Regions from separate parts of the Lysinibacillus sp. VIII_CA genome, predicted to be linked through region 2. Evidence: riboswitches for the same ligand, from Rfam matches in the RefSeq annotation. Region 2 holds a riboswitch; each other region holds the start of a gene.
The links. Region 2 has a riboswitch for S-adenosylmethionine ahead of ACP3VS_RS15495 (O-acetylhomoserine aminocarboxypropyltransferase/cysteine synthase family protein). Riboswitches for the same ligand answer to the same signal wherever they lie in the genome.

Region 1 (10,485 bases), on a different contig from region 2:
AATTAGAGGTGCATGGGGAACCAGGACATGGAAGCTTATCCCCTTTAGCAGGTCGTAATGCAATTAATGATGCAATCCGTGCTATTCAAGAAATTCGCACACTATGGGACATGAATATTGTCATTCCTGAGGAAGTACAGTCACTAATAGAAGTATCGAAAAAATACATGCGTGAAGTGGAGAAAGACCGCCTGAAATATCAAGAAGTACTAGAGAAAATTACTGTAAATATTGGTACAATTGAGGGGGGGACGAAATCCAACGTTATCCCAGATTATTGTAAGGTACAGGTCGATTGTCGCTTACCATTCGGTATTACACAAGAAGAAGTAACAGAAATCTTGAAGAATAAATTAGATGCCTTAGACATTGAGTATTCGATCAGACGTTTTGGTTTCAAAAGTGTAGCCAATTATACCCCAGCTGAAAATCCTGTTTGCCAATCGATTGTGGAAAATATTTCATTTGTAACAGGGTTAGAAGCTTATGGTGTCATGCAATGGGCAAGCAGTGATGCTCGACATTTCAGACAGTATGATATTCCGGTTTTACAATATGGGCCAGCCTATTTACCAAGTATTCACGGGTATAATGAAAAAGTGCGTGTTGAGGATATCGTACGCTGTGCAAAAGTATATATTACTGCTGCTATTGATTTCCTCTATCAAAAGTAAGAGATTAGCTACTCTCTTACTTTTGCTAAAGTGATGTCAGGTGCTTATGGCTGTTAAATCTTTCAATTAATTCCCCCTTAAGAGAAAGATTTACAGCCGTTTGTACAGATAAATAGATCAAAAGGATGAGAGATATGCTAAAGACGTTAAATTTATCAATTGAGGTTTTAAAAATGTTTACAAAGGAAAAGCCGGTGTGGGGTGGTCGAGAGTTAGCGATGGCGATGAATATGAATCATACAAATTTATATCGCATTCTTGAAACATTTGAGAATAATGGGTTTATTACAAAAGATCCTGTAACCAAAAAGTACTCCTTGGGTATTGCATTATGGGAAATTGGTATGAATATGTATGATTCATTAAACATAGATCAGCTATGTATGCCTATTCTTGATAACTTAAAGGATGTTACTGGTGAAACCGCTATATTTACAGTTTTGAATGGGTTGGAAGCTTTAACTTTATTAAAAGCAGAGCCTGTGAATAAGGTGAAATTTACTGTTTCAAGAGGAAGTAGATCTCCGCTTTATGTAGGTGCTTCCTACCGTTCGATGCTTGCTTTCCTAAGTGAAGAGCAAATTTCTAAGGTTATTGATGAACCACTAACTGCTTATACAACGAATACGATGACGAATGCAAATGACATACGATTAGAGCTTGAAAAAATTCGTAGTTGTGGCTATGCGATAAGTAACAGTGAATATTCCGTCGATGTATTGGCACTTGCTATGCCTATTTTTAATAGTGACAAAAAGGTCGTAGCTTCTATTACTGTTTCTGGTCCCATCTACCGATTTACAGAACAACGGGTACCAGAATTTTTAGGGCCTTTAACAGAGGCTAGAAATGAAATAGAAGGAATCATTCGTAGATATCATTTAAATTTTAATTAAGGAGTACTATTATGCAGCATTTACATGATATTGCACTGAAGGTATTAAAAGATCATTTAAATGTTCAATCGTCAGAAACGCTTTTAATTTTGACAGATGTTCAAAAGCAAGACTTAGCAACCATCTTTTATAAGGCTGGGCTAACAATAACAGCTAATACAATGTTTATGGTTATGCCGTTATTAGAAAAATCAGGGCAGGAGCCTATTCAAGCAGTTTCATCGCTTATGGCAAATGCTGATGTCTCACTTTGTTTGACCGCTCACTCCTTAACACATACAGTAGCATGCAAAAATGCCTGTGAAAAAGGTGGACGTGTAGCGACAATGCCCGGTATTTCATGGGAAATGCTTGAACAAGGTGCGCTTCATGCGGATGCGCAAGAGATTGAGGAAATGGTAGAAAAGTATGTCCAGCTGCTCGATATGGCGGCAGAAACTCGAATTGTCAAAGATGGTCATGAGCTAATATTTAGTATTGCAAACCGTTTAGGCATTCGTTCAACTGGCGTTATTCGCCAAGCAGGAGAGCATGGTAATATACCCTCGGGTGAATCCTATATTGCGCCGATAGAAACATCTGCAAATGGGGAAATTTTAGTGGATGGTTCGATTGCTAATATTGGTGTCTTAAAGGAACCATTATTATTGAAAATTTCAAACGGACGATTAATAGAAGCTATTGGTCCGGATGGTCCTCGATTGCTGGAGTTACTTGGGGAAGGGAATGGTCGAATCATTGCAGAGTTCGGCATTGGAGCTAATAAAAGTGCCATTTTATGTGGAAATGTACTGGAAGATGAAAAAGTCTATGGGACAATCCATATCGCATTTGGTAGCAATACGCCATTTGGTGGAGCAAATGCAGCGGATGTCCATATTGATTGTGTAGTAAAAAATCCGATTGTTTATTTCGATGGTGAACGAGTAATGTAATGAAAAGCGTGACTTCTTGAGAAGCACGCTTTTTTGCTTGCTTGACCTATATTTAGAGTTGCTTGTTTCTGTATGATTACACTATAGTTAAATTAGATAAGCTAGAGGAAATTGAATGATTTGCACCTAGTGGAAATGCATGGCTAGCAAAGCAGAAATGATAAATTCAATACGCCTATAAGTGTAGGCAATGAAAAAATAACTTCTATTATTCAGCATGAAAGAACGTGAGGTTGAAGATATGTTAACATTTACAGATTTACATGGCCTGCGCGTAGATTTGAGTTTTACGAGAGGTGAGTTTGACGTAGAACCCAAACACGTCCTTGTTTTTTTAAAGCACCAAAATAAGTGGCTATGTACTATTCATAAAAGACGTGGTGTCGAGGTGCCAGGGGGCAAACTGGAGAAAGGCGAAACGCTAGAGGATGCAGCCATAAGGGAAGTGTATGAAGAAACGGGTGTCCGTGTGAAAAATCTTCAATGGTTTGCAGAATATGCGGTTCATGACGACAGCTTATTTTGTAAAACGGTTTTTACAGCACAATTTGCTGGGCAGGAGGACATTGAATTTGATTTAGAAACATCCGGTATGCTGTGGTTAACTGATGAGGAATTTGCCCATCATCCAAACTTAAGCTTTCATATGAAGGATGAGGGAATGGAGAAAATGCTGGAGGAGCTGAAAAGACGTGACAAATAATGGTGATATCGTTGAAAAGCGTGCATATCCTTCACCCAATCCAGCAATACGGTTAACAGAAATCACTTATATATCACAGGGCTTGCGAATAAAAGGACTTTTAGCAGAGCCGAAGACTGAAGGTACATATGATGGCTTTTTATATTTAAGAGGGGGTATGCAAAGCATTGGCATGGTAAGGCCCTCGCGTATTGCCCAATTTGCCGCTCAAGGTTTTATCGTCTTTGCACCTTATTATCGTGGGAATAGAGGTGGCGAAGGCAAGGATGAGTTTGCAGGGGCAGACCGTTATGATGCTGTTTATGCTGTCGATGTACTGAAGCAATTTTGCAACGACAATATACATGTTTTTGGCTTTTCGCGAGGAGGTATCATGGCTCTATGGACAGCTATTTTACGAAGGGATATTACTTCCGTTGTGACATGGGCTGGAGTCTCTGATGCAACGGCCACTTACTGGGAACGTACAGATATGCGACGGATGATGAAGCGCGTTATCGGAGGAACACCCAACCGTGTACCGGAAGCCTATGATGCTCGTACACCTTTATTCGAAGTTGAGCATATAACAGCCCCAGTGTTAATTATTCATGGCTATCAGGATGAGAATGTGGATATAGAGCATGCTAGACAGCTGGCATTTTTTTTAGAGGATGCTCATAAAACATACGAAACATGGTATGACCTTCATTATGCACATCAATACCCACCAGCTAAAAATCGTGAAACCGTTCGTGCTCTTTGTGAATGGATGAAGCAACATTAGAAAATGAAAAAATTAATGCCCCTTCCTTTACATAGCTATCATCTGGAGATGAATAGTATTCTAAAGGAAGGGGCGTTTAATTATTTTGTATAAGTTTCCAAGAATTGTTGAATCGTTTCCCAATAGAGCTCGCCTGCTAAGCTTTCCGCACCACCGTGACCAGCCCCTTCGACCATTAACTTTTGTTTCGGTACATTTGCTGCTTCATATACGTCATCCAACATGGTCGAAGGAACAAAAGTATCGTTGTCTCCATGAATAAACAGCATAGGGGTTTTCGATTTTGCCACTTGATCAACAGCACTAGCTTCTGCTAGTGTATAGCCTGCTTTTAGTTTAGTTACGACCGAAGAGAATTGCATAATTGGGAAAGAAGGTAAGTGAAAGATGGCTTGTAACTGATAGGAAAATTCATCCCATACGGAAGAATACCCGCAATCCTCAATAATTGCCTTTACATTTGAGGGCAAATCCTCGCCTGAAGCCATCATGACAGTGGCTCCTCCCATCGAAACCCCAAATAGAACGATTTCAGCATCTTCATTCATATTTACAATGTCGTCAATCCATGAAACCACATCAAAACGATCATGCCACCCCATGCCGATATAATCACCTTCACTTTGACCATGTCCTCTTGCATCGGGAATGAGTACATGATAGCCCATATCATAAAATTGTTTAGCATACTTAGTCATTTGTGTACCATCACTTGAATAGCCATGAAAGATAATTGCCCATTTGTCTGTGGGATGGCTGTTTTGGATAGAGTATGCATGCAGCTTAAGGGAATCAAAGGATGGAATTGACTTCTCCTCAGAATGCTTGTTAAACCATTGCTCACGTGCCTCTTTCTCTCGAGCTTCATCTGAATTGCTATCGATTAGATTGTGGGGGGCATCTAGAACTGCTGTTTTATCAGTATCAGGATTTAATGCCAGATTATAAAAGTAGTTGCCTGCAAAAAAACCAGCACCAATAATTAATGCCAATAATATAGTAATTAATGCTACTAGTAATTTGTATTTTCTTTTCATATGTATCTCCTATATTAGCTTCTGTTTATGTATGGGAAAGAAAAAGAGAACGAATCATATCGTTCCCTTTTCTTGTTCTAGTTGTTATTTTAATGGACCACCAAGTGTAGTAATGGCTTCCGAAACGTTTGCAAATTTCTTGAAGTTTTCGTTGAATAAGCCTGCAAGTTCAGCAGCTTTAGCATCGTATGCAGCTTTATCTGCCCATGCTTCACGAGGATTTAACACTTGCGAAGGTACACCTTCAACTGCTGTTGGGATGTGTAAGCCAAAGACAGCATCTTGTGTCGTTTCAACATTTGTTAATTTACCATCGATAGCTGCACGTACCATTGTACGTGTATAAGAAAGCTTCATACGGCTACCAGTACCATATTCGCCACCAGTCCAACCAGTGTTCACTAGGTATACTTGTGCGCCATGTTCATCAATTTTTTGACCTAACATTTCTGCATACACTGTTGCAGGAAGTGGAAGGAATGGAGAACCGAAGCAAGTAGAGAATACTGGTTCTGGCTCTGTTACACCACGTTCAGTTCCAGCAAGTTTTGAAGTGAAACCACTTAAGAAGTGATACATAGCTTGCTCTTTTGTTAATTTGCTGATAGGAGGTAATACGCCAAACGCATCAGCTGTTAGGAAAATGATTGTTTTTGGATGACCTGCTACAGATGGATCAACAATATTTTCGATGTATTGGATTGGATAAGCTACACGTGTATTTTCTGTTAATGAGCCATCATCATAGTCACAAATACGAGTTTCTGGATCAACAGCTACGTTTTCTAAAACAGAACCGAAGCGGATTGCATTGTAGATTTCTGGTTCTTTCTCAGCAGAAAGGTTGATCGTTTTTGCATAGCAACCCCCCTCAATGTTGAATACTCCATTATCAGACCAACCATGTTCATCGTCACCGATTAGCTTACGGTCTGGATCAGCGGATAATGTCGTTTTACCAGTACCAGATAAACCGAAGAATAATGCTACATCGCCAGCTTCACCAACGTTTGCTGAACAGTGCATAGAAAGGATTCCTTGTTGTGGTAATAAGTAGTTCATAATTCCGAAAATAGATTTTTTCATTTCACCAGCATATTCAGTACCACCAATTAAGATAATTTTCTTTTCAAGTGATACAATGATGAATGTTTCAGAAGCAGTACCGTCAACCGCAGGATCTGCTTTAAAGTTAGGAGCTGAGATGACAGTGAAGTCTGCAACATGCGAAGCTAATTCTTCTTTAGTCGGACGGATAAATAATTGATGAGCGAAAAGGTTGTGCCAAGCGTATTCATTAATCACTTGGATGCTTAATTGTGAATCTTTGTCAGCACCAGCAAAACCTTTGAATACGAATAATTCATCACGTTCTTTTAAATATTTTATTACTTTTACATACAGATTATCGAACACTTCAGAGGAAATTGGTTGATTGACTTTACCCCAGTCAATTTGATCTTTTGTGCTTTCTTCTTCTACTGTATATTTATCTTTAGGTGAACGACCAGTGTATTTGCCAGTTTCTGCACGAACTGCGCCATCTACTGTTAACATTGCCTCACCACGAGAAGTAGCTTTTTCTGCTAATTGTGGTACTGAAAGTTGAACATTAATGTTACCGCCGTTTAATAATTCCTTCAGTTCGTTTGCAATTTCTACTGAATTCATCGATTAAATACCATCCTTTTTTATAGTATTCCCTTGGTTTAGAGGGATTTTTTCTTAATTTCAAAAATAGTATAACACAATGGGTTAAATAATCTATACTAATTAAGAAATTATTTTAGAGTTTTTATTACTTTTCAATAAACTGACAAAAAATAATGTTTTTCGAGTAGAAAACATTCAATGCTACAGTAAATTGTCTAAAATTTGAGCCACACATATGTTACCACAAGAAGCTAGGTATGTTGTAGGGATTAAATTTCTTCTATTTACATCATCACCCAAGTATGAAAATTTTATGGTGATAATTTTGTTCTTCCTTTCTATACAGTAATACATAAGAAAATATTTGACAACGATTGACCTTTTCAGTAACATGAAAATTGAACGGATACTCTTATCCCGAGCTGGTGGAGGGTCAGGCCCTGTGAAACCCGGCAACCTGCATGTATTATTTCACAACATGCGTTGGTGCCAACCTGATGCAAGGGAAAATCCCTTGAACGATAAGAGTGAAAGGTAACGAAGTCATTATTCCTTTCCTCATGTATAGTAACGTGAGAAAAGGATTTTTTTATTGTTAAAAATTAATGTAAAGGTAAGTATATGTAGTTCTTTCCTTATTATAATGACGGGTCTTTCGAAATCCTCGTGTTTTTAAGTAGCAGTTATTTTTTCTCGTAAAGTGAAATGACAACAACAGCGGCTTGAGAGAGTTCAATCCTTAGGAGCGGACTTGACATGGGTAATGAGTACCGTACAAATACTTTTTGTAAGAGTAATAGGAGGAAAACTAAATGACAAACCGTCGACTGTTTACATCAGAAAGTGTAACAGAAGGGCATCCAGATAAAATCTGTGACCAGATTTCGGATGCCATTTTAGATGCTATTTTAGCAGAAGATCCAAATGCACGTGTAGCGTGCGAGACAACTGTAACAACAGGATTAGTATTAGTAGCAGGAGAAATCACTACTTCTACTTATGTAGATATTAAAGGCATTGTACGTGATACTGTGGCGGAAATTGGATACACACGTGGTAAATATGGCTTTGATGCTGAAAACTTAGCAGTACTTGTAGCAATTGGTGAGCAATCTCCAGATATTGCCCAAGGCGTTGACCAAGCTTTAGAGGCCCGTGAGGGTTCTATGACAGATGCAGATATTGAAGCGATTGGTGCAGGAGACCAAGGCTTAATGTTTGGCTATGCATGTAATGAAACACCCGAGTTAATGCCATTACCAATTAGCTTAGCTCATAAATTAGCACGTCGTTTAACAGAAGTTCGTAAATCTGGGGAGTTAGCTTATTTACGCCCAGATGGTAAAACACAAGTAACAATTGAGTATGATGACAATAACGTACCTGTTCGTGTCGATACAATTGTTATTTCAACTCAGCATGATGAAGAAGCAACACTTGAACAAATTCAGGCCGATCTAAAACAATTCGTGATTGCTCCTGTAGTGCCAAGCGAATTATTAGATACAAACACAAAATACTTTATCAATCCAACTGGCCGTTTCGTAATTGGCGGACCAAAAGGAGATGCTGGTTTAACGGGCCGTAAAATCATTGTTGATACATACGGTGGTTATGCACGACATGGTGGTGGTGCATTCTCAGGTAAGGATGCAACAAAAGTAGACCGTTCAGCTGCCTATGCGGCACGTTATGTAGCTAAAAATATTGTAGCAGCTGGTTTAGCAGAACGCGCTGAAGTACAGTTGGCTTATGCAATTGGCGTTGCACAGCCTGTTTCCATTGCTGTAGATACATTTGGTACAGGAAAAGTGACGGAAAGCAAAATTGTAGAATGGGTTCGTGAGCTATTTGATTTACGCCCAGCAGGTATCATTAAAATGCTTAATCTTCGTCGTCCAATTTATAAACAAACTGCAGCTTATGGACACTTTGGTCGTACAGATGTAAACGTCCCATGGGAACAAACTGATAAAGCTGACGCATTACGCATAAAAGTACAGCTGTAAACTATTGTGCTAAAGTGCTGAAGTCTTTAGAAAATTATTCTAATGTATTATGAACAAAAGGGGCTTTTCTGCCCCTTTTGTTTTTTTGCAAAAATACCTCGCCCTTATTCCTTGAACAAATAGTGTCATGGAAAGCGAGGAATTTTTTATGAAGGTACAATTTCTTTGTAGGTTTTTATTTTTGTAGAGATTTATAATACTGACCCTTTTCAGCGTATTCACGTACGATACGTTCCATATCCTCTTTATCCTCAGCATTTAATTCTCGTACAACTTTGGCTGGACGTCCTAATGCTAAGCTATTTGGAGGAATGACTTTACCAGGAGGCACTAAACTTCCGGCTCCAATAAATGCACCCTCTCCAATCTCCGCACCGTCTAAAATAATGGAGCCCATTCCGATTAAGGCTTTTTTTCGAATGGTACAGCTATGTAAAGTTACTTGGTGTCCTACTGTGACCTCATCTTCAATAATGAGTGGAAACTTAGGACTTTGATGTAAGCAGCAAAGATCTTGTATACTTACTCGTTTACCTATTATTGTTGGGGAAACATCGCCGCGGATCACGGTATTGAACCAAATAGTTGATTCAGCTCCAATAGTTACGTCTCCAGTAATGGTTGCGTAATCGGCAATAAAAACAGATGGATCGATCGTTGGTGTTTTATCTTTGAATGGATAAATCATGAGAATCGCCTCTTTTCTTTTTGTAGATATAGTATTATCGTATCAAATACGCAACTTTAAGGAAATATAAAATTAAAATGAGCTGTTATTTCGATATAATCAAAGTGTAATTATTTTTTAGGAGGACTATGTAAATGTGGAAATGGGAAGCTGATGGACAAGCAAAGGCTGTGATTGCTATTCTTCATGGTGCTTATGAAAACCACCGTTGGTATGCATGGCTGATAGAAAAATTAAGATTGGAAGGCTTCCACATAGTCATGGGAGATTTACCGAATCATGGTGTCAATGCAAGATTTGCCCGTGTCCATGATGAGGACTTCAAATTGTACAATAAATATACAAGAAATTTGATTGAGAATGCATTTTCATATAATTTACCAACCTTTGTAATAGGACATGGACTAGGCGCTACTTTAGTTCTTCATACAATGCAAAAGAAAAAGTATGAGTGTGCAGGTATTATTTTGACATCACCATGGCTGCAATTGAAGCTATTACCAGGTAAATTATCAAATGCTTTAACAAGCCTGAGTGCATTAACAGCAAATGTAAAATTGACACATGACCTGACATTTGAAAAATTGACGCGTAGCGTAGAGGGTAGAGAAGAAATGAAGGATGATATACCATTTATGTCTGTAGTTTCGGTGAAATGGTATCGTGAGCTTCAGCAGATGATGAGAAATTTAGTTATGCTACCTAAGGACGAATTTCCTAATATGCCTATGTTAATTATGACAGCTGAAAAAGATAAAATTACGGAAACTCGACAAATGCGTAATTGGCTTCATCAACAAGAGTTAACGGAATTTCAATTTAAAGAATGGGCAAATTGTTATCACAATTTATTTCATGAAGTAGAGCGTGAAGAGATTTTTATGTACATTCGAGATTTTATCAATAATGCTCTTAGACGAATTGGATATATAATAAAATAGTTTCGATCCCTTCTAAATAGTAGGATACTTACTTAATTATTGTTACTTGAATATAATATTGTAATTTTCTGAAAAGTGTAATAATATAGTGACTTAAAGTAAGGTAATTCAAATTGGAGGGGTAAGATGGATGTAGTTGTTGGTAAAATGAATGACATATTATGGGGACCTTGGTTTATTTAT
Region 2 (10,485 bases):
GAATATTGAAGAATACTTAAAGCTATTAGTAATTGGGCACTATAGTAAGTCAGCATAATTACTTCATGAGAAAGAGGTAGTGGCATTACAAATTTATTAATAGATAAATAGGAATCTGAGGCAATAAATAACAAAGCACCTATTGTTGCGAATTTAGAGCCAGTTTTAATTGCTGTCCATCCCATCGTTAAAATGACTGCGATATAGGCGATTACTGCGATAGCTAGAATCGTTTCACCAGTTTTGAAAACTGATCCTGCAATCCAAATGGCCATCCCTGCTCCGTAAAGTAATAAGATTATTTTGGCCCATCTGGGTATCGGTCGCTCGTTTGCAGATGAGAAGGCAAAAATATAAAAGATATGACCGATTAGAAAACTAGTTAGGCCAACTAAAAACCATTGCAGTGTATAGTCACCAACCATACAAAATACTAGACCTATGATAATCAGCAGTTGATATTTTTTTATATGTGCTGGTTTTTGAATAGCTGCTAAAATAATTATCAACAACATAGGGATGACTTTAAAGATTAGTTGTAAACTTTCTGGAATATGGTAAAAAAGAAAAATATAATACAACCCAAATAAAATAATGAATGCCATGAATAATTTCTTAACCAATATATTCAGCTCCTTTTCTATTGAAATTCTTTCTTTCTGATAGAATTCCTTTATTTAACTATGCAGCAAATGTTTTGTGAGGCGAAGGGACTCCTTCTGCGAGGTTGAAATAATCTGAACATAATGACGCCGACATGTATTTTAATATACCCTATGTATGAAACTTTTTTAGTATGTAACCGTAAATAAGAAGACAGAAAGCTTTAGGAGAGGATGAACCAAATGACTAAGCTACTACTAGCTTCTGCAGTCATTGCAATAATCGCGAGTGTGTTAGTAACACCGCTTATTACTAAGAAGCGAGAAGATGGAAAATCTAGAAAGGTGATTGGATACTTTTTTATTGGTGTCTTTGTGTTAGGGTTTTTAGCAACAGGACTCACTTTGTATGTAACAAAAATTGACGTCAATTGGCTTGTTTTCTGGCCAGTTATTATTTTATTAACGTTAATTGGTGCAATGCTAGCAAGTGGCATTGAACGAAAAATAAAAGGTGTTTTATTTTTAGCAAGCTTAGGTGTTGCAGTCTATGTTCTATCAGCACCATTATGGAACGCGAATGAGAAATTTAAGTCTTCAGAGATGAAGGAAGAAGTGGAGCTAAAGCCGTTTGATGAGACACAGACACCTGCAAGTGTTCCACCAAAATTTGCTCGTAATAAAATGAAAAAGGCATTCGGGCAAGTACCGAATACAAGCTATTATGAATTAGGTCGTTTACAAATTCAAAAAGTAAAAGGTGAATATGTTTATATCGCTCCAGTTGAATTTTCTGGATTCTTTAAATGGATGAATGGTGATACAACACCTGGTTACTTTATTATGAGTGCTACAGATTCAGCAGATAATCCTAAATTTGTAAAAGAGGAAATGAAATATGTTCCTTCAGCCTATTTAAATGCCAATTTAGAACGTCATATTCGTTTACAACATCCATTCCTTATATTCTACGGAGATGTACAACTTGAAGTAGATGATGAAGGGAAGCCTTATTACATTCGCTCATATGGTGAATTTATTTCGGGGCGTAATGGCTTTGATGTAAAAGGTATTGTCTTGGTCGATGCACTTACAGGGAAGTCGGAAGTGGTTAAGCTTAATGCTATACCTGAGTTTATTGATGGTGCAGTTTCACCAGAGACTGTAAGCTTACAGAACAGTTATTTCGGTAATTATGTTCATGGTTTTTGGAACAGTATGTTTGGTAAAAAAGATGTAAAAATTCCTTCGGACGAAGGGACAGAATCGAATGTCAGTCCTATTTTTGATGAAAAAGGCGATATGTATTACTTCACAGATTTTACAAGTCCTAAAGAGGGCGTAGATTCTATGTTAGGTTATTCCTTAACGAATGCAAGAACAGGGGAAGCAACCTATTACACAGGTAATCTAGATTCAAGCTATATGGACTCACAGGGGAATTTGCAAATTATCGAAAAGAAATTTATTGAGAAAAAATGGGCTGGTGAAATGCCAGTACTCTACAATTTTTATGGAGAAGCTAGCTGGCTGACGGCGGTGCTTGATTCAAATGGATTTTTACAAAATTATTTCATCGTGTCAGCAGCCAATCCGGAAATTTCTGTTTACGCTACTACTCCAAGAGAAGCGCTGAAGCTATATAAAACTGCTTTAAGTCGTGGAGGAAATACGGTAGATGGTAGTTCAAATGCAGAAGAGAAACAGGCTAGCGGAAAAGTTGTCCGAGTTTACAAGGAACGACTTGGTGATTTTACAACGATTTCTTTCTTATTAAGCAATGGTGAAAATTACTTAGTAAGTGCCGAAACAGAACCTTTAGCTATTTATTTACAAGAAGGTGACGAGGTTATTATCAAATATGGTGAAACAGGGGAGCAATTCCTGCCAGTCCGTTCTTTAATTATTAAAGGCTTACAATAAAAAAGTAAAAGACGATCTTGTTCGTATTTCAAGGTCGTCTTTTTTATGTTTCTTCGTTTTGAATATAGCTAAGCATTTTTTCTCGATGGTTTATAAAGAGTGTTTTTGCATGATCGTTTAATGTGAAAGTATCTTGTATGTATCCTTTTAGCAATTTTTCCTCGTATGCAAAAGACTGGTTGCCCTCAGTTTCTAAAATATAGGATAGTAGAAGAGCGTGTAATACTAACACCTCTAAATTTTGCGTATTAGTAATAAATTTTAAATTGAGGATAGAGGTATGGGCAACAAATTGATTGACATAATCTATCGCATATTTATAAACGGTTATATCTGTTTCACGTTCAAGTCGTTTTCGTAGTTGGGTGCAAGCAGCATTAAGCTCTTCAATTTTTAAAAATAAACCTCTTACACTTCTCTTATGTTGTTGTTCTAAGGTACGAGCAAGATGTTTATTGATATAGGACATTGCTTGTATAACTCCTTTCGTAAATACATAATCATTTATTAATATGAATGGAATTGTTGGAAAATGGAAGAGTCTTTTCGTTTAATTTAATATTGTACTTAATAGATATATCGAGACATAATGACTAGAGTTAATACAAAGAGGTAACGAAATTATGAAAAAAATGGGGTTATTATCATCCGATAGTAACCCCATTTCAGTGGAAGTGATTTATTTCCAGTTAAATCCTTTAGTAGCTAAAAACTCTTTTATATGTGGACGACGTTGTTCGATTAAAAAATCAGCCATTTGCTTTGTCCAATTATCGATTTTTCTGTTAGATGATCGACTATTATAATACGCTTCCATTGTCTCATTATACGCTGGTAAAAGTTCATCATACTTTTCTGAATTGTATTCATTTTCATGTAGTACAGCAGACACAGGCAACCGTGGCTTTACCTCATTACGGCGAACAGGTATGCCGATTGTTAGACCGAACAACGGGAAAACGTGGTCTGGTAGATTAAATAATTCACTTATTTCTGAAGGGTTATTACGGACTCCTCCAATATAGCAAATACCATATCCCATTGATTCTGCAGCAATAACAAAATTTTGCGCAAACAATGATACATCAGCAACTCCAACAAGGACATTTTCTGCTGAATCAGCCACGATGTCTACTCCCTCTAATTTACCAGCCATTTGTAGGCGCTTGAAATCAACGCAAAAAACAAATGCTCCACCAGAAGTATCATACTGACGGGGATTTCCAGAGAGTAATCCCAATTTTTCTTTTTTATCTGCATCTGTTACCCATATAACACTATATGCTTGTACAAAATGTGACGTTGCAGCCATTTGAGCTGTTGCGATTAATTCTTCAATAATTTCTTTTGAGATTGGATTTCCATCATAGATTCTTACTGAAGAATGGTTTCGTAATAATTCTTTAACCATTTGTCTACTCTCCTTTGTCACTTATATATTAAGAGCATAGCACGCTTTCTAATCAAAATCGATGAAGAGGGGCATATAACTATATTTAAATAGTTTGAAATGTAGAATTTATCTCGGAAAGTTAAATATTTCTTTTAATATAGATTAAATATTCTAAATAGTATAAAATTATATAATCGGCTGTTTATTTGGTTGTGCTACCAAAAATTAGAATATCCTTATGCTGAAGAGGAGTGGGGTAGCTCTTTTGATTAAGGATAAAGCCTCCTGCAGATTTGTTTGAAGCAGAGGTAATTTTGATGACAGAGATCATGGAACCAAATACTAGTTGAACAAAAATAAAGTGGGATGGAGGAATAAGGAATGGAAGAAAAGTTAGCGAAAAAGCTTCGCCATGAGCAATTACAGGGCAAGGTTGTAACAGCAGAAGAAGCAGCATCTTGGATTAAGGATGGTATGGTATTAGGGATGAGCGGTTTCACTCGTGCTGGGGATGTAAAAGTCGTACCTCTTGCGCTTGTAGAGAAAGCAAAAAAAGAGAGCTTCCAGGTAGATATATATACAGGCGCATCTCTTGGCCCTGAGGTAGACCAATACCTAGCGGAAGCTGGCGTTATTCGCAAACGAGGACCTTTCCAGGCAGATGCTGGTATTCGTAATAAAATTAATAGTGGTGATATCACATTTGTGGATGCGCATTTATCTCATAATGCGGAGTTAGTTCGTCAAGGCATTATAGGACCTATTGATTTTGCAATTATTGAAGCGGCTGCTATTACAGAAGATGGCTTATTAATTCCTACAACTTCAGTTGGTAACTCTCCGATTTTTGTGCAAGAGGCAGATCAAATCATCATAGAATTAAACGTAGCACAGCTAGATGCATTAGAGGGCGTACATGATATTTTCGTTCCTGCACAACAAGGGAAACGTGACCCAATTCCTTTACAAAATGTGTCTGATCGTCTTGGTACAATTGGTATTCCATTAGACTTGAATAAAGTAAAAGGTATTGTAGTTTCTGACATTTTAGATGCCCCATCAACAATTGTTCCTGCTGACGAGGAAACAGATATTATGGCTAATCACCTGTTAAACTTCCTGCGTGAAGAGATTAAAGTGGGCCGTTTAACAACAAGCCTGCGTCCAATTCAATCTGGGGTTGGATCAGTGGCGAATGCGGTATTACTTGGATTTAAAGATTCTGAGTTTGAGAACTTAGAAGTATTCTCAGAAGTACTTCAGGATGCAGTATTTGAATTAATCGATGCAGGAAAAGTGAATTTTGCTTCTGCTACTTCCATTACCCTCTCTGAACAAGTAGGAAACCGTGTTTATGGGAACTTTGAAAAGTATGCGGATAAATTAGTATTGCGTCCGCAAGAAATTTCAAACCAGCCAGAAATCATTCGTCGACTCGGTTTGATTTCAGTGAATACAGCATTAGAAGTTGATATCTACGGAAATGTTAATTCTACGCATGTTTCTGGTACTAAAATGATGAATGGTATAGGGGGGTCTGGTGACTTTGCTCGCAATGCACGTTTGGGAATTTTTGTAACTAAATCCTATGCAAAGGGTGGCAATATTTCGAGCATTGTCCCAATGGTATCGCATGTGGATCATACAGAGCATGATGTTGATGTTATCGTAACAGAGCAGGGAGTAGCTGATTTACGAGGGCTTGCTCCAAAGGAACGTGTGGGACTAATTATTGATCATTGTGCACACCCTGATTATCGTGAGCAGCTATGGCAATACTTTAATGACGCTAATGAGACAACTGGTGGACATCATACACCGCATGATCTTGAAAAAGCGCTGTCATGGCATGTCAATTACGCAAAAAGTGGAACAATGAAAGACCCAGCTTTATCAAAATAGAGTTCTAATACAAAAGGCCTTGAAGGACAGCTGCTCCCTCAAGGCCTTTTAGTTAATAAATCTATCTAAGACGATTAAAGCTTTACAATAGGCCAATCCATTTCCAATAAGTTGCAGAGAACAGCAGAATTAGGAGGAAGCCGAGAATCGTTAATGGAATACCTGATTTCAGGAAATCCTTTGTTGTAAATGCTCCTGTACCGTAGGCAAGCATATTTTGTGGTGCGCTAATTGGCAATAGGAAACCAAAGCTAATAACAAATTGTTGGACGATAACAAAACCAACCTGATCTACATTAGCAGTTAATGTGGAAGCTAACACGATAAACACAGGTATAAGTGCAGAGGCTAGGCTTGTTGCACTGGCAAAACCTAAATGAATAAGAATATTAAATAATGTTACGATAGCAATGGTAGCAAGAATTGGCATTGTATCTAGACCGAGTGAACCAAAAACTTTATCTGATAACCATGATGCACCTTTTGTATTCAGTAAAATAGTTCCGAGCATAATACCAACTGCAAAGACAATGATTGTTCCCCAAGGAATATGAGGTTCAACTTCCTTCCACGAATAAACGCCGATTTTAGGCATTAGTAGAACAGCAATGGCGATAATTGTAACCGTTGTTGTATCAAATGGATGGAGCTTGCCTTCCGTAGCCCAGAAAAATAGTAAAATTAATGATGTAATGATCAATCGAATTTCAGGTGCTTTTAATGGTCCAAGCTCAGCAAGCTGTTTCTTGATGACTTCTTTACCACCATCAATATTGCTCGTCTCAGGCTTAATAAGCGTAATCATAATGAAAAATAAGGCTACTGACATAATAATCGAGAATGGGGCAGCATAAAGTAACCAAGCACCCCATGAAATATTTACATTAAATTGCTCTTGGATGAAATTTAAAGCAACCATATTTTGCGCTGCCGCAGTTTTAATACCGATATTCCAAATGGAAACAGCTTGTACAGAAGTAATAACAAGCAAAGCAGCAAGTCGACTATCACGCGGTAAACCAAATGCTGCGACCATTCCAAGAAGTATAGGGACTACTGCGCCAGCACGTGCAGTAGCTGAAGGAACAAAAAATGCAAGGGCAATGGAAACTAATATAGCACCGAAAACAATAGCTTTTGTTTTTGTTCCTACAAGTGAAAGAATCCAGAGAGCAAGTCGTTTATGCAAATTGGTAATTTGCATAGCTGCTGCTAGAAAAAGAGCAGCTGCTACTAGGGCGACAGCAGAATTACTAAAACCACTTAATGATAGTTTTAAGGCGCTAGCGGTACCTAGTTGTGCTGTGGGATCATCCATGGAGGGGGCAAGACCTAGTAAAACGGTGACGAGTGCAATAATCATTGCAGAGCTAACAGGATATGAAACGGCCTCAGTTACCCAAAGGATGACCGCGAAAGCTAAGATGGCTAAAGCGCGCTGCCCAGCTACAGGTAACTCACCGTTATTAGGTAAAAAAATAATAATAATTAATAAAGCAAAAGCCAACCCAATCCATAAAGGCTTTAGATTACGCTTCGTTGCTGCTTGTTTAGGTGAAGACATATTTTCTCATCCCTTCTACGTCTACGTAAAAATGACGGTTATTATCCTTAACATCGGTCAACAAAATGTTTTTTTAAGATAAGAATTCATCCATTTATTATATAGAATGAAAGGAAGAAAAATATGTCAGTTTACAGCTTTAATAGTAATTAAAGAGAAAATTTGTGGTCATAAAAAATACAAATCTCTCTCGGGAAATACTATTTCTTTTTCTTGAAGGCAGAAGTAACTTTAGGCTCTGTTCCATTGGTTAAACGTTTAATATTTTCAAAGTGCAAAATAATAGCAATACCAAAAAGTAGAATGGCAATAATGGTTGGGCCTAATCCAGGAATCCATAAATAAGTAGCTGTACAAAAAACGAGGTAAAACTCTAATACACCAACAATTAAATAGTTCGTTGCGAAAGATAAAATAACAAATAGAATAAGTGCAAATAAACCAATCTTCCAATCAACCGCAAGTAAAATTCCAATGATGGAGGCAGTTCCTTTTCCACCGTTGAAGCCCATATAAAAAGGGAAATTATGCCCCAAAATAACCCCTGCAGCTATCAAGTAGGTGAGGAGCCATATTTGTTCTGCTGTTAAATGTGTTGCATCTGCTAAATAAAAATGTGCACCGACGATGGCTACGACGCCTTTTCCAATATCGATAAGAGCTACTAAAACGCCATATTTCCAGCCGAGTGAAAGCGTAGCATTAGAGGCACCAGCATTGCCATGGCCAGCTTTTTTTAAATCAACCCCGGATAAAAATTGTGCCACTTTAGAGCCGTGAATACAGCCAATCAAATAGCCAACAACTAGAAAAAAGATCACGGCTTTTACCATAAAAATACTCCTTTCAAATTTTTTTCTAAAATAGTGTATGCGTTCATATTACGTAAAAGAGCAGACAGAAGTTTCGGAAAAAATAAAATTTAGATGTTGACAGAAAAAAACTCTATGCTTATACTTTGTAACAACGATGGAAATTGAATCTCATACTCTTATCAAGAGCGGCGGAGGGATAGGCCCTATGATGCCCGGCAACCAGTAGGTGATGAACTTACTAAGGTGCTAATTCCTACAGATTCTTACTTGGATCTGGCAGATAAGGGGAGGAAAACTTGCAACCGCAACCCTCTTCTTAGCTGAAGAGGGTTTTTGTTTTCTACAGAAAAATCCTCCTCATCTCCGGTACCATCGTAAAAAAAATAACCAAATGGAGGTACACAATGACAAATTTTAAACCAGAAACACTGCTGTTACATGGTGGTCAAGAGCCCGACCCTGTGACAGGTTCTAGAACAGTTCCTGTCTACCGTTCAACTGCTTTCGTTTTTAAAGACACTGCTCATGCGCAACGTCTTTTTGCCTTAGAGGAAGCTGGAAACATTTACACACGAATTACGAATCCGACAGTGGATGTTTTTGAAAAGCGTGTGGCTTTACTAGAAGGTGGAACAGCAGCAGTAGCACTTTCATCTGGTGCAGCAGCTATTGCATTTTCTATTTTAAATTTAGCTAGAGCAGGTGATGAAATTGTAGCTGCTAGTTCTTTATATGGTGGTACGTATAATTTATTCGCTAATACATTACCAAACTATGGTATTAAAACGATTTTTGTAGATGAAACAAACCCAGAAAATTTTAAGGCTGCCATTACCGATAAAACAAAAGCTGTCTTCGCTGAAATTTACGGTAACCCAAGCTTAAAGGTTTTAGATATTGAAGCAGTAGCTAAGATAGCACATGACCACAGCTTGCCATTAATTATTGATAGTACATTTGCTTCTCCTTATGGTTCCACACCTATTGATTATGGTGCAGATGTGGTAGTTCACTCAGCAACTAAATGGATAGGTGGTCATGGTACAACTTTAGGTGGTGTTGTTGTAGACGCTGGTAAGTTTGATTGGACTAGTGGTCGATTCCCAGGCTTTACAGAGCCGGACGCTTCTTACCATGGTTTACGCTATGGAATCGATACAGCCTCTGCAGCTTTTGCTACAAAGCTACGTGTACAGTTGTTACGTGATTTTGGCCCAACATTAAGTGCAGATGCAGCTTTCAATCTATTACAAGGTTTAGAGACGCTTCATTTGCGTATCCCTAAACATAATGAAAATGCTTTAGCTGTAGCTGAATATTTACGCAACCACCCATCTGTGGAGTATGTAAATTATAATGGCCTTGAAGATTTTCCAACACATGAGTTGGCGAAAAAATATTTAAAAAATGGCTTCGGTTCAGTGCTTACCTTTGGCATTAAAGGTGGACGTGAAGCAGGACGAAAGCTTATTGATCATGTAAAGCTGTTTTCACATGTGGCAAATGTAGGTGATGCTAAGTCGCTAATTATCCATCCAGCATCTACTACGCACCAACAATTATCAGCAGATGAACTAATTCAAGCTGGTGTAACCGAATCGCTCATTCGCCTATCAATCGGTTTAGAGGCAGTGGAGGACATCATTGCAGATTTAGAGCAGGCTATTACTCAGGCAACAGCAGTAGCTGAACAAACAATAGAAGCTTAATATAGAATAGAGCGGTGAATGTTGTAGCGTTTACGTATTTTCTCATTCGAATAGCCTCATTTGGTATATGTTAAACGTTGCTACATCCACCAATTATTGCACCCGTTCATTGTCAGAACCTTTCAAAAAATAATACCGAGTATTTTTATATGCATTATTGACTTTGTTAAAACCTTGTTATATACTTGGAAATAAGTTAAGTGTACGGAAAAACCTCTTGGAAAAGGTAACTGTTTTCATAAGTGCTCCCCCACTTTTGAATAGATAGGAGAGTAGTTACATAGCCAGTGGCTACTCTTCAAAAAACTAATGATAAAGGAGTGTTTAAAATGGGTAATGTCTATAGTGCGCAAAACATTGCATCTTATTTAATTTATGAACTAAATGAAGGCCATGTATTTGTCAACAACCAATCCATTCAACACATCCTTACATTAGTAGAACGTAAATGGCAACAAATTTTTGGTCATTCAGCGTATCAGGAACAGGTATGCACAGATGATAATGGCTTTATGGTTAAGGAAGTTTATGAGACATATGAGAAGTATGGTGTGAGCCACATCCAGCTTCCAGCAAC
Region 3 (10,485 bases), on a different contig from region 2:
GATTGGTTTACTTTAATTCAGGCAAGAAAGTAATAGCTCATTCCGAATATTTGGGTCCAATTAACGGACAACCGGGCTTTCCATTGTAATGAGCTCCCTATTTGAATGAATTATCCCCTAAAAAATAGACAGCTTCCTAAGAGTGGAGCATGTTAGGTTTGGTAGTATATTACTCAAATATTAAAAATGACAAAAGTCATCGAGAGTGAACTTCTCGATGACTTTTGTCTACAGTCTGAAAGAAAAGTTTAGGCCTTCTTTTCTTTCGGGTACCCAATGAGAATAGCTATCATACCACAAATACCAATAAGAATAGGATAGAACGCGTATGGTAAGATACTCACTGGCGATATTTTGGCAACGCTTGCGGCTACTAGGAATTGAGCTCCGTATGGGAGAAGACCTTGAACCGTACAGGAGAAAATATCTAAAATACTTGCGGATTTTTTCGGCTCAATCTCATACTGATCAGCAATATTTTTGGCAAGCGGCCCAGCAATTAAAATAGCAATTGTATTATTGGCCGTAGATAAATTAGTTAGGCCCACAAGACCAGCTATACCTAATTCAGCGCCCTTCTGCGATTTAATCCTGCGTGTTACAAGGCGGAGCAAAAAGTCAATTCCTCCATTAAATTTAATAACCTCCACCATTCCAGCTATTAATATAGCTAGAAAGGCGATTTCAAACATACCTTCCATTCCTTCGCCAATTTTTTGTATAAGGCTCATTAGGTGATAGCTGCCATCTGCTAAGCCAACTGCACCGGCGAGGACAATCCCTAATGCAAGAACGAGGAAAACATTCATTCCCGATAACGCTAAAATAATCACTAAAACATAGGGAACAATTTTTACCCAATTATAGCTTAAATGCTCTACTTGAGCTGTTCCACCGGATGTCATAAACCCTAAAATAATGCTCGTAACCATAGCTGCCGGCAATACAATCCAAAAATTGACCTTAAATTTGTCCTTCATTTGCGCTCCTTGTGAACGAACGGCAGTAATAGTAGTATCTGAAATAAAAGATAAATTATCACCAAACATTGAACCGCCTATAACCGCTGCTATCACTAAAGCAATAGATAGCTCAGTCTGATCGCTTATCCCAACTCCTATGGGCGCCAGTGCAACAATTGTCCCCACTGACGTACCCATGGATAGAGAGATAAAACAGGCAATGATGAATAAACCTACAACAAGCAAGTTTTGCGGAATAATTGATAATGCAAAGTTAACAGTGGAATCTACGGCCCCCATCCCCTTGGCTACCTCTGAAAATGCCCCTGCTAATAGAAAAATAATAACCATCAGCATGACATTTAAATTTCCAGCACCTTGGCAAAAAATATCAACCTTCCGTGAAAACGATTCTTTTCGATTCATCGCTAGAGCCACAGCTCCCGAAATGCTAATAGCTACAATAACAGGGAAGGCATAAAAATCACCCGTCATAACCCCTGAACCAATAAATAAAATTATAAAAACAACAAATGGGATTAGCGCCCATGGATTCTCTCTCCTCATTGTTTACCTCCCAAAAATTAAAAATCAGCCCTATTTTTGTTTGTTCACCATAAAAAAGGCCTCATCTTGAAATAACAAGAAGAGGCCTTATAGTTAAAACGCTCCTCTTATCTATCAAGGACATTGCTTGCTGGATTTGGCACAGTAACTTAATAGTTCCGCTGCCGAGATTTCATCGGGCCAGTCCCTCCATCTCTCTTGATAAGAAGAAAAATATTATATTATATTTTTGACACAATATTAAAATACTAAAATAAAACATCCATAATTGCAACATGTTTTTAATTAGAAAAAATTTCTTGGCACTATCTTTAAGGTCCAGAATTCAACTTTTTAGATTAATATGAAGCTTTGTATAGACACATATACCGAAAATATAAATGCGCCAACTAGAAAACAACCATATAATTTTCTCTCTCTCCCAAACTCTTTAATTCCTAATGTTAACATAAATAAACCTAGGAAAAGGATCATTAAGAAATTTAGGCGGTATTCATATGAATAAGTCCATAAACGGAAAGCGTGATGCCTATCGTTGATAAAATAATTTGTACTGTTTTTAACAAAACGATTCCTCCCTTTTTGCTTAAACAAATACTGTCAGTTATCTAACTTTTTTTGAATAAATAAATTCTATGATAGGTGATATGACCAATGTAAACCCAACGACTAAGAACAAAGGATAATTTTTCATGTCATTTAAATTGGAGACACCCTCTGAAGCAAAAAAAATTAGACAAGCTAAAATCATTAAAACATACTATCCAATTTTAGCATTGTGTGCTTCAATATGCTTATCCAGTTCATCTTTAACTTCTTTAATACCGCTATGGTTACCCGAAGAAGAATAAGGAAATAAAGCTAATTATAATAGAACCTCCATCAATTATTCCGAAACGAATCCATCTGTAGAGGGTAAAACTAACAATGTACAAACATATACAATGACTAAAAGACCGATTAATTTTTTCGATTGATGCATCCTTTGTCTAACCTCTATAGTGACAACTATTACCATTTAAAAATTGATTTATAATTTTAAAAAATCCAACAATACCCATTTAAACAATCATTTGTAAAATTCGGTTCGCTCAAAAAATCTATCCCTTTATGGCAAAACGGGCCATGGGAATTTCAGCTCTCGCCTCTTTTTCACAACTAATGACATTCGATTAACAAAAAATAACTTGTTGGAAGTATGGCTACGTTTGTAAGATAAGGCTAGCTTGCCTCATAAATTAATGTTCTTGAAATCTCAGATAAAAACAAAAAACCAGATGCTCCTCATAGAAGAGCGCCTGGTTTTATTGTGAAAGTGAATCTTACTAATTTACTTAGTTTTGATTCGTATTAATACTACGCTAAGTTAAGGCGTTGAACAAGTTAAAATATTTTCCAATCTAATTTTTGGGGGAATTCTTGTTTTTTCGAGCATAGGATTTACTCATTGCTATGTAATTTTCTAAAGTTCATGATTTTCATAAAAGTAGAAAGGCAACAAAAAAGACTAGATGCCTACATAATTATGTAAGTTCTAGCCTTTTAAGTGAAAGTGAATCTTACTAATAATATTGCTTAGCTTTAGATTCAATTATGAATACGAAAAAACAGCTAAAAAGTTTCACTATTTGTCCTATTTTTTCGTATAAAATAGGATTGTCTGCACAAAAAGACCAGGAAATCACGGAATAAGTGAATCCTGGCCTTTTTGTGAAAAGTGAATGTTACTAGCTTGCTTTAGTTTTTGTATTCTACTAGTAAGGTAGACGGTTGACGTTGCGATAAGTTACATAAAATTTAAAAATATTTTAAGCTTTTACTTGAATAGCAAAATCCCGCTGCCCCACCTAGTAATAACGGAAAGTTATACCTCCCTTTTGACATTGTATAGCTGCCTTTTTCAGTGTCTTTGAATGGAGATGGTTGCTGTAAAAAGAGGTATGAAATTTCCCATATGCAGTTGTAGCACATATATCATTCACCAGAAGTCTACGGTGCATTTCCACTTCCTCGGGATTGCTCCTTGCTGAGAATCTTTTCTTTTACATGAATCAACTTCATCCGACGACTTTGCAGAATGAAGTGGGTGCCAATTAAGACTCACAATTACGAGAAAAGTGACTCTTTTGAAACAAGGCTTTCAGTATAAAAAACATTTTTTAGTCACTTAGGTGTCTCCTATTACTTAACGAAAGAACAACTGGCTAGCTTAATAGACCATCTTTTTGCCCTAGTTCTAGTAGGCAGTTCACTTGTCTTGGACTATGGTGATGAATCGTTATTTATGAAAAAAGGTATCTCTAACAGAGTAGAGAATATGGTGAAGATGGCGGCAGCTGGTGGTGAACCAATGAACTCATGCTATGAGGAAATGAAGAAGACGCTAGATCAATCAGGGCTACTCATCTATCTCTATCTGCAATTCAACAGCTTTATTTTCAACATCAAACTGATTATCTATCCGCTTTTGAAACAATCCATTATCTTCACATTGTTAAAAAGTAAAGTATAATCAAATCATTTTTAAAACAATTCTTAATTTTCTATCTATTTCCCAGGCAATTAACTATTTCGATATAATATTTATGTATATGATAGTAGTGTAAAGCTAATTAGCCTTACACCTCCTAGATTTGTTACTAGGGTCACTGTTATAAACAGTGACCCGCTTATGATTGGCAAACCCCTAAAGGATTTCCATCTAGATCATAGAAGGTGAAAAATTTTATTTGTCCTTCTCCTCCGATAGGATTTACTTTCACTTGTTGCTCTACTAGTGATTGGTAGGTATCTTCAATAGTTGAAGATAGGAAATTGAAGTATTTCCCTACCCCAAAATGATTATCTGGAAAATGTAATGGTTGATGATTCTCCGTTTTGACTAAGCATACGACCGTAACAGATTGTTCCCCTATTTTCATGACCGCTGCGTCTTCTTCAATATTTAAAAGCTTAAACCCAAGCTTTTCCTCATACCATTTAACTGATAATTGAGGGTCCTTTATCGGGATAAAAATGGCCTCTACTCCATTTAATAATGATCGCATCCCTTTTTTCCTCCTATTTAAAATGATGTATATACTTTTTTCTATTAATAGACGCTTTTGTCCTCTAAAAAAATTTCCCCCGTACTCCTCTTCTTGTTTATTTTCCCTATTATTTGCTTATCCTAATTAGTATCGGAAATGTCTTAGCCCTTTTCCTAGAGGAGGTGCCAATCATTAAACACACGGTGTCATTCTTTCTCCTACTTCTAACCGTTTTGTTGTTAACTGGATGTTGGAATAAGCGAGAGTTAAATGAATTAGCTATTGTCACTGCTGTTGGGGTCGATAAAACAGACGAATTTATAGAGCTATCCATTCAAATCGTTAACCCAAGTCAAATAGCGACGAAGAATTCAACAAGCTTTCAAGTCCCTGTTGTTACCTATCACGCAAAAGGGAAAACCTTATTCGAAGCTATTCGGAAATTAACAACGCAGACGCCAAGGAAACCCTATTATGCACATACTCAAGTTATTATTATTGGTGAAGAAATGGCTGAATATGGTATGAATAGTATTTTAGATTTATTTCAAAGGGACCCTGAGGGAAGAAGTGATTTTAATATTATTGTTGCCCATGAATCAACAGCGCAAGATATTTTAAGTATATTAACACCGTTAGAAGATATTCCTGCCAGTAAATTGTTAAAATCCTTAAAGGACTCTGAAGATGCATTGGGAACAACTGAATCAGTGATTTTAGACGATTTAATCAATTCTTTAGGGAGTATTGATCATAGTGCTGTTCTGCCCTCCATTCAAATACATGGAGATGCAGATGCAGGAAAGAGTAGCTCCAACATCGAAAAAATGGATAGTCCTGCTAATTTACAATACGGTGGACTTGCTGTTTTTAAAAACTATAAGCTTATAGGCTTCTTATCAGAGGAAGAAAGCAGAGGCTATAATTTCTTACACAACCATATAAAAGGTACCGTTCAAAAAGTCCCTTGTTCGGAAAAGGGGAAAATATCAGCGGAAGTTTTAAATTCTTCTACAAAAGTTACTGGCAGCTTTAAAAATGATAAACCCTCCATCCATGTACAGGTTGAACTTGAACAAAATATAGCGGAAATAAGTTGTCCATTGGATCTAACAAAGCCAGAAACTATTGATACTCTTAATAAAGAAACAAGCAAGTTAGTTCAAGCGAATTTAGAACAAACATTTCACACTATTCAAAAAACCTATCAGGTTGATATTTTAAAGTTTAGTGAGGTACTACATCGCGAAGACCATCAGGCATGGAAACGTATTAAAAAAGATTGGGCCACGCTTTACCCCAATCTCCCCGTGCATATTGAGGTAAAGGTGAAAACAAAAGGCATTGGTACAGCTAGAAAGCTAAAAGTAGGCTAGAGAATAAAAAATGACCAGCCTCTCCTTGAGAGTGCTGGTCATTACTAATTAGCGTATAGCTTCAAATGTAATGAATGAAGAATTTTCATCAGGCTGCTGATGAAATGTGTAATCACTTTGGGCGTTATTTTGCACTATAAATAAAATATAAAAAGTCCAATTTCTCATTATATAAATTGAGAAATTGAACTTTTGTAGTTACTTCAAAATAGCGTCTATTAAAGGAAAAACATTTTCGCTATGTGTGATCCATTAAAGTATCCCCGCAAGGCCAAGTTAGGATGAAAAACATTTAAGGGGTGTTATTGGTTTCGCTAAATGAAAGGCTTTCTAAACGATCAATCAATTGTCGGAGACCTGTTTCATCAGTGGCATAATGCCTGACATCCTCTCCCAATAGTTTGTCCGCCTGTTCTCTTGTAAACGTAAAGGTATTAACCATTCCATCGTTTTGGTGTGGGCTGTCAACAATCGAATAGGTTATAATATCGACGTTATCAATTATACTTAAGAGGAGAATGGAATTACGATAATAAATTTCATTATTTATTTCCCCCTTATCTATCCCGGGAACAGAATCATTCATTATATAATTGACAGTTACCTCATAAGGCTGAGCTGTTGTTTGAAGTGCCATCCCGTTCCATTCAAGACCTGTCGGTTCGGGCATTCCACTGAGAAGACCGCCTACCTTACTAGCGTTACCTACATAAAGAGTTTTGTTCTCCATTAGCTTTTCTAAATTATATCCAGAATATAATGACTGCAAGGGTCCCTGCTGCAAAGGCTTGGGATTGGCTGTACATCCTACAACTAAAGTTGCAATAACGAGTATATAAGCTGCAATCATCCTTTTAGAAGGTTGGCGGTAAGTAAGAATGTTTTGAATTCTTGCCTTCACATTGCTCTCTCCAAAAGCAATTGGACTACCGGTTAGTCCCCCCTTTTTACTAACAGAAAGTGTAAGCAATGAGGTTGAATAGCTTCCTTTAATCTGATGCCCCATTTTGTTAACAACACTTTCATCGCAGGACATCTCCATATCTTTACTCATAAGAGCATAAGATAACCATATTAGCGGATTAAACCAATGAATGATGAGGAGCATAAATGCAAAAGGTTTTATCAGATAATCACGTCTCATAATATGAATCTTCTCGTGTAGTAAAATGTAAGACAGCTCATGATCACTCATGCCGATTGGGATATATATTTTCGGTTTCAGGAAACCGCAAACAAAGGGTGTGTCAATCTGATCTGTCTCATATATATTATCCTTGACAAGTGTTGCCGTTCGGACCTTAACTAATATTTTCAAATACGACAGAATGCTAAAAAGCAAAAGAATGACTATACCTGTAATCCAAATTAAACTTCCAATCCACACGATGATTTGCATGGGGTTTGCGCTTGCCATCGGGGTAGCCACTGGATAGGATGAGTTTATAAAATAGCTTATCTCCTTAATTCCAATATCCACAACTGGATTTTTTTGCATCCCGATTTCTTGGGGTACAAATTCCATGAAACCTGTGCCAGTTTTCTTTTGGAAATCTACAAGACCTAATACACTTAAACTTGAGGTAAAACTAACAGGGGTGATCAGTCGGATGGCTACGGCTACCCATAGAATATAAGAAAATATTTTAGGAGCTCTTGTCAAAAGAAATCTCACCAAGATAACCGCAAGTGCAACAAAGCTTGCGGTAATGCTCATATTAAGGATTACTAGAAACAGGTTCATGATTTAGCTGCCTCCTCAATAATCCGTTTCAACTCTTCGGCTTCCTCATTAGAAATGCCCTTTCCACCTAGAAAAGCAGTTAGAAACTGCGGTAAGGATCCATTGAAGGACTTTTCAACAACCATCTGACTTTCGTATTTCTGTGCGTCCTCTTTTTTAACAATGGATGTGACCGTTGCTTCCTCATTTTTAAGGACTCCCCGTTTACATAACTTTCTTAAAACAGTATAAGTCGTTGATTTCTTCCAGCCAAGTACTGCTTGGCTTAGCTTTACAAGATCAGTAGAATTAATAGGTTCGTTATCCCAAATCAGGCATGTAAATTTATATTCGGCATCGAACAATTTATACGGCTCCATTCTGACCACCACCCTCCTGTTAAGTTTATTGAGATAAACCTCTCGTTGATTAGTTTATCGTAATAAACTCATATTGTCTATAAACTGAAGCGTTTAACTTTACTCCTTTTTATAATACGGAATTTTTATACCATGTAACGAAACTCATTGTAATGATGAAGGCTTTAATTGACAGTGGCACACCCATTAAAGATGTGCAAAATAACTCCTAAAGAAACATAGGTCCACTATAATGTAAAAATTAGCACAAATTATCAAGAAATATTTCCCTTTAAATAGTACGATGAGAATGAGAAAGGATGACCGTATGGATTATTTTGAAAGAATTCAAAACGCTATAGAATATATAGAGGATAACCTACAAGAAAAAATGTCGATCACAAATATTTCTTCGCAATCGTATTTTTCAGCCTTCCATTTTCAGCGACTGTTTCAGGCGATAACTGGATTTTCTGTACAGCAATATATTCGCAATAGAAGGCTTTCAGAAGCGGCCGTTCTATTAATAACAACCTCCCAATCTATACTCGAAATAGCGATTAGCTTTGAATACGGTTCTCAAGAAGCATTTACACGAGCATTTGTTCAGTACTTTGGGATAACACCGACTAAGTACAGAAAGCACACCTATTCTATTCCATTGCAAAATAAAATAAACTTTTTAGATTATAAAATAGATGGTGAACTTCCAATGCAAAAACCTACAATCGTACATTTAGGAAAAAAGTTAATCACCGGCTATGTCTATCCAACATCCTTACAAGATGAGAGGTATTATGAAGAAATCCCAGGCTTTTATCATGATTTTGGTCGTCAACAATATTATGACTGTATTGCACAAAAAGTGGCCCCTAATGTGGCATATGGAATCTCTACAAGCTTTCACGAGGATGGTCAGTTTTCCTTTATTGTTGGTGAGGAAGTCCAAGCATTTGAGGAGCGTATTCAGCAAGGATTTACGCATTTAGAATTACCCGCTGGTCAATATGCAGAATTTATCTTGAATAGTAGTGCAGAAGGTATTCAGAATACAAGACGTTACATTTACGGGGTATGGTTGCCGAATTCCAATTATGATAGAGATATGGGTCCTGATTTTGAAATAACAGATGTCATGCAATCTATCTATCCATATAATCTGAAAATGAAAATTTACATTCCAATTAAAGGCTAAGAAAGGAGCCAAAAAAATGATGATTGAAAAGGTTTTTACTCAATTCCCTTTGCTACATACGACTAGTCTAACATTAAAGAAAATAGAAGCGTCTCATGTGGAAGATTTGTTTGCCATCTATGATAATAATAAGGTTTTCGAGTTTTGTGGTATTATTCCAAAACACAACCTTCAAACCGTTCAAAAAATGATTGGGCATTTCGAAAGAGACTTTAAGAAGAAAAGTAGAATAAAATGGGGTATTTTTGAAGCGTCCCATAGTAATAAATTAGTGGGTATTATTGAAGCTATGGACTTTAATCAGAAAGTAAATATGGTGACAATTGGATATTACTTAGCAGAAGATTTTTGGGGAAAAGGCATTGCTACGAAGGCAGTTGAAATGGTCGTGAATTATCTTATAGAGGAGGTTCAGGTGAATCGAATTCAAGCTGAAGTCATGCCATTAAATGAACCTTCGAAAAAAGTACTACTAAAGAATGGCTTTATCAATGAAGGTTTATTACGACAAGCAACATTATGGTCTGGCAAAGGCGTTGTTGATCTAGAAATATATGGACTACTGAAAGAAGATTATGTAAGTCATTTAAAAAACTAGACTCTATTTAGGAGTCTAGTTTTTTCTTTTAAATGACAGTTAGATGGACATATTACCAGCTCAAGATAGCTCTTTTACATAGATTAGAAATAGAAGATTGGCGCAGGAATTAACATTCAAACCATAAAGGAGCGTTTCAAGAATGGATGAAAATCGATATTTAACAAGATTGGATAGAGATTTAGATAATTATCATAAATTTTCTAAATGCTATTGTGAATCGAAGAACTATTGCACAGGTCACTATTACGGCATAGATGAAATGGCTGAAGATGATTCTTATCGCATCAAGTATTATAATAGTTCTCAAGACAGAAAAAAACAGTTGGAAAACCACATAAGAAGCAAGGATAAAAAACATTGTGAAGGCTGTGTTTGTAGTCAATTAGAACGTTTGGACCCAGGGACATTAGTAGATATCTATCTTTCTGATGGCCATTGTTTTTGTGGTATTTACTTTCTCTATCTCGATCCACATAGCTGCTGTGCGTATTTCCTTCAAATCGATGACACCGCTAAACCGGTAATTATTGACTGCCAGCAAGTGAATGCCCTAAGCAAAACTAATACAGGTAGCTAATGCATGGGCTCTTCCCTTTTGGAAGCAGCCTTTTTGTCTGATGATTCGTCATGAGTTTTCCCTACTTGTATTCGATAGTCATCCCGGACGAGAGTA

Region 1: another riboswitch for S-adenosylmethionine. It lies ahead of metK (methionine adenosyltransferase); the one in region 2 lies ahead of ACP3VS_RS15495 (O-acetylhomoserine aminocarboxypropyltransferase/cysteine synthase family protein).
Region 3: another riboswitch for S-adenosylmethionine. It lies ahead of ACP3VS_RS07035 (Na+/H+ antiporter NhaC family protein); the one in region 2 lies ahead of ACP3VS_RS15495 (O-acetylhomoserine aminocarboxypropyltransferase/cysteine synthase family protein).

The regions. Positions count from the first base shown of each region.
Region 1 covers NZ_JBNFXM010000002.1:27,095-37,579, forward strand. Annotated here, with positions in the region: gene ACP3VS_RS03470 (M20 family metallopeptidase) at 1-674, shown strand, start outside; gene ACP3VS_RS03475 (IclR family transcriptional regulator) at 809-1,570, shown strand; gene ACP3VS_RS03480 (aminopeptidase) at 1,582-2,505, shown strand; gene ACP3VS_RS03485 (NUDIX domain-containing protein) at 2,747-3,208, shown strand; gene ACP3VS_RS03490 (alpha/beta hydrolase family protein) at 3,198-3,974, shown strand; gene ACP3VS_RS03495 (alpha/beta hydrolase) at 4,055-5,011, opposite strand; gene pckA (phosphoenolpyruvate carboxykinase (ATP)) at 5,096-6,682, opposite strand; SAM riboswitch class I at 7,074-7,192, shown strand; gene metK (methionine adenosyltransferase) at 7,477-8,673, shown strand; gene ACP3VS_RS03510 (gamma carbonic anhydrase family protein) at 8,849-9,361, opposite strand; gene ACP3VS_RS03515 (alpha/beta hydrolase) at 9,496-10,302, shown strand; gene ACP3VS_RS03520 (alanine/glycine:cation symporter family protein) at 10,429-10,485, shown strand, end outside.
Region 2 covers NZ_JBNFXM010000011.1:61,510-71,994, forward strand. Annotated here, with positions in the region: gene ACP3VS_RS15460 (lysoplasmalogenase) at 1-623, opposite strand, end outside; gene ACP3VS_RS15465 (hypothetical protein) at 846-2,525, shown strand; gene ACP3VS_RS15470 (hypothetical protein) at 2,569-2,994, opposite strand; gene chrR (class II chromate reductase ChrR) at 3,205-3,936, opposite strand; gene ACP3VS_RS15480 (succinate CoA transferase) at 4,300-5,820, shown strand; gene ACP3VS_RS15485 (DASS family sodium-coupled anion symporter) at 5,903-7,384, opposite strand; gene ACP3VS_RS15490 (glycerol-3-phosphate acyltransferase) at 7,585-8,217, opposite strand; SAM riboswitch class I at 8,373-8,486, shown strand; gene ACP3VS_RS15495 (O-acetylhomoserine aminocarboxypropyltransferase/cysteine synthase family protein) at 8,604-9,908, shown strand; gene ACP3VS_RS15500 (hypothetical protein) at 10,238-10,485, shown strand, end outside.
Region 3 covers NZ_JBNFXM010000003.1:328,908-339,392, reverse strand. Annotated here, with positions in the region: gene ACP3VS_RS07040 (VanZ family protein) at 1-33, shown strand, start outside; gene ACP3VS_RS07035 (Na+/H+ antiporter NhaC family protein) at 249-1,529, opposite strand; SAM riboswitch class I at 1,634-1,737, opposite strand; gene ACP3VS_RS07030 (DUF3953 domain-containing protein) at 1,863-1,979, opposite strand; partial or broken gene ACP3VS_RS07025 (class I SAM-dependent methyltransferase) at 3,679-4,034, shown strand; gene ACP3VS_RS07020 (VOC family protein) at 4,199-4,576, opposite strand; gene ACP3VS_RS07015 (Ger(x)C family spore germination protein) at 4,741-5,934, shown strand; gene ACP3VS_RS07010 (M56 family metallopeptidase) at 6,227-7,678, opposite strand; gene ACP3VS_RS07005 (BlaI/MecI/CopY family transcriptional regulator) at 7,675-8,037, opposite strand; gene ACP3VS_RS07000 (effector binding domain-containing protein) at 8,345-9,211, shown strand; gene ACP3VS_RS06995 (GNAT family N-acetyltransferase) at 9,228-9,809, shown strand; gene ACP3VS_RS06990 (hypothetical protein) at 9,952-10,389, shown strand.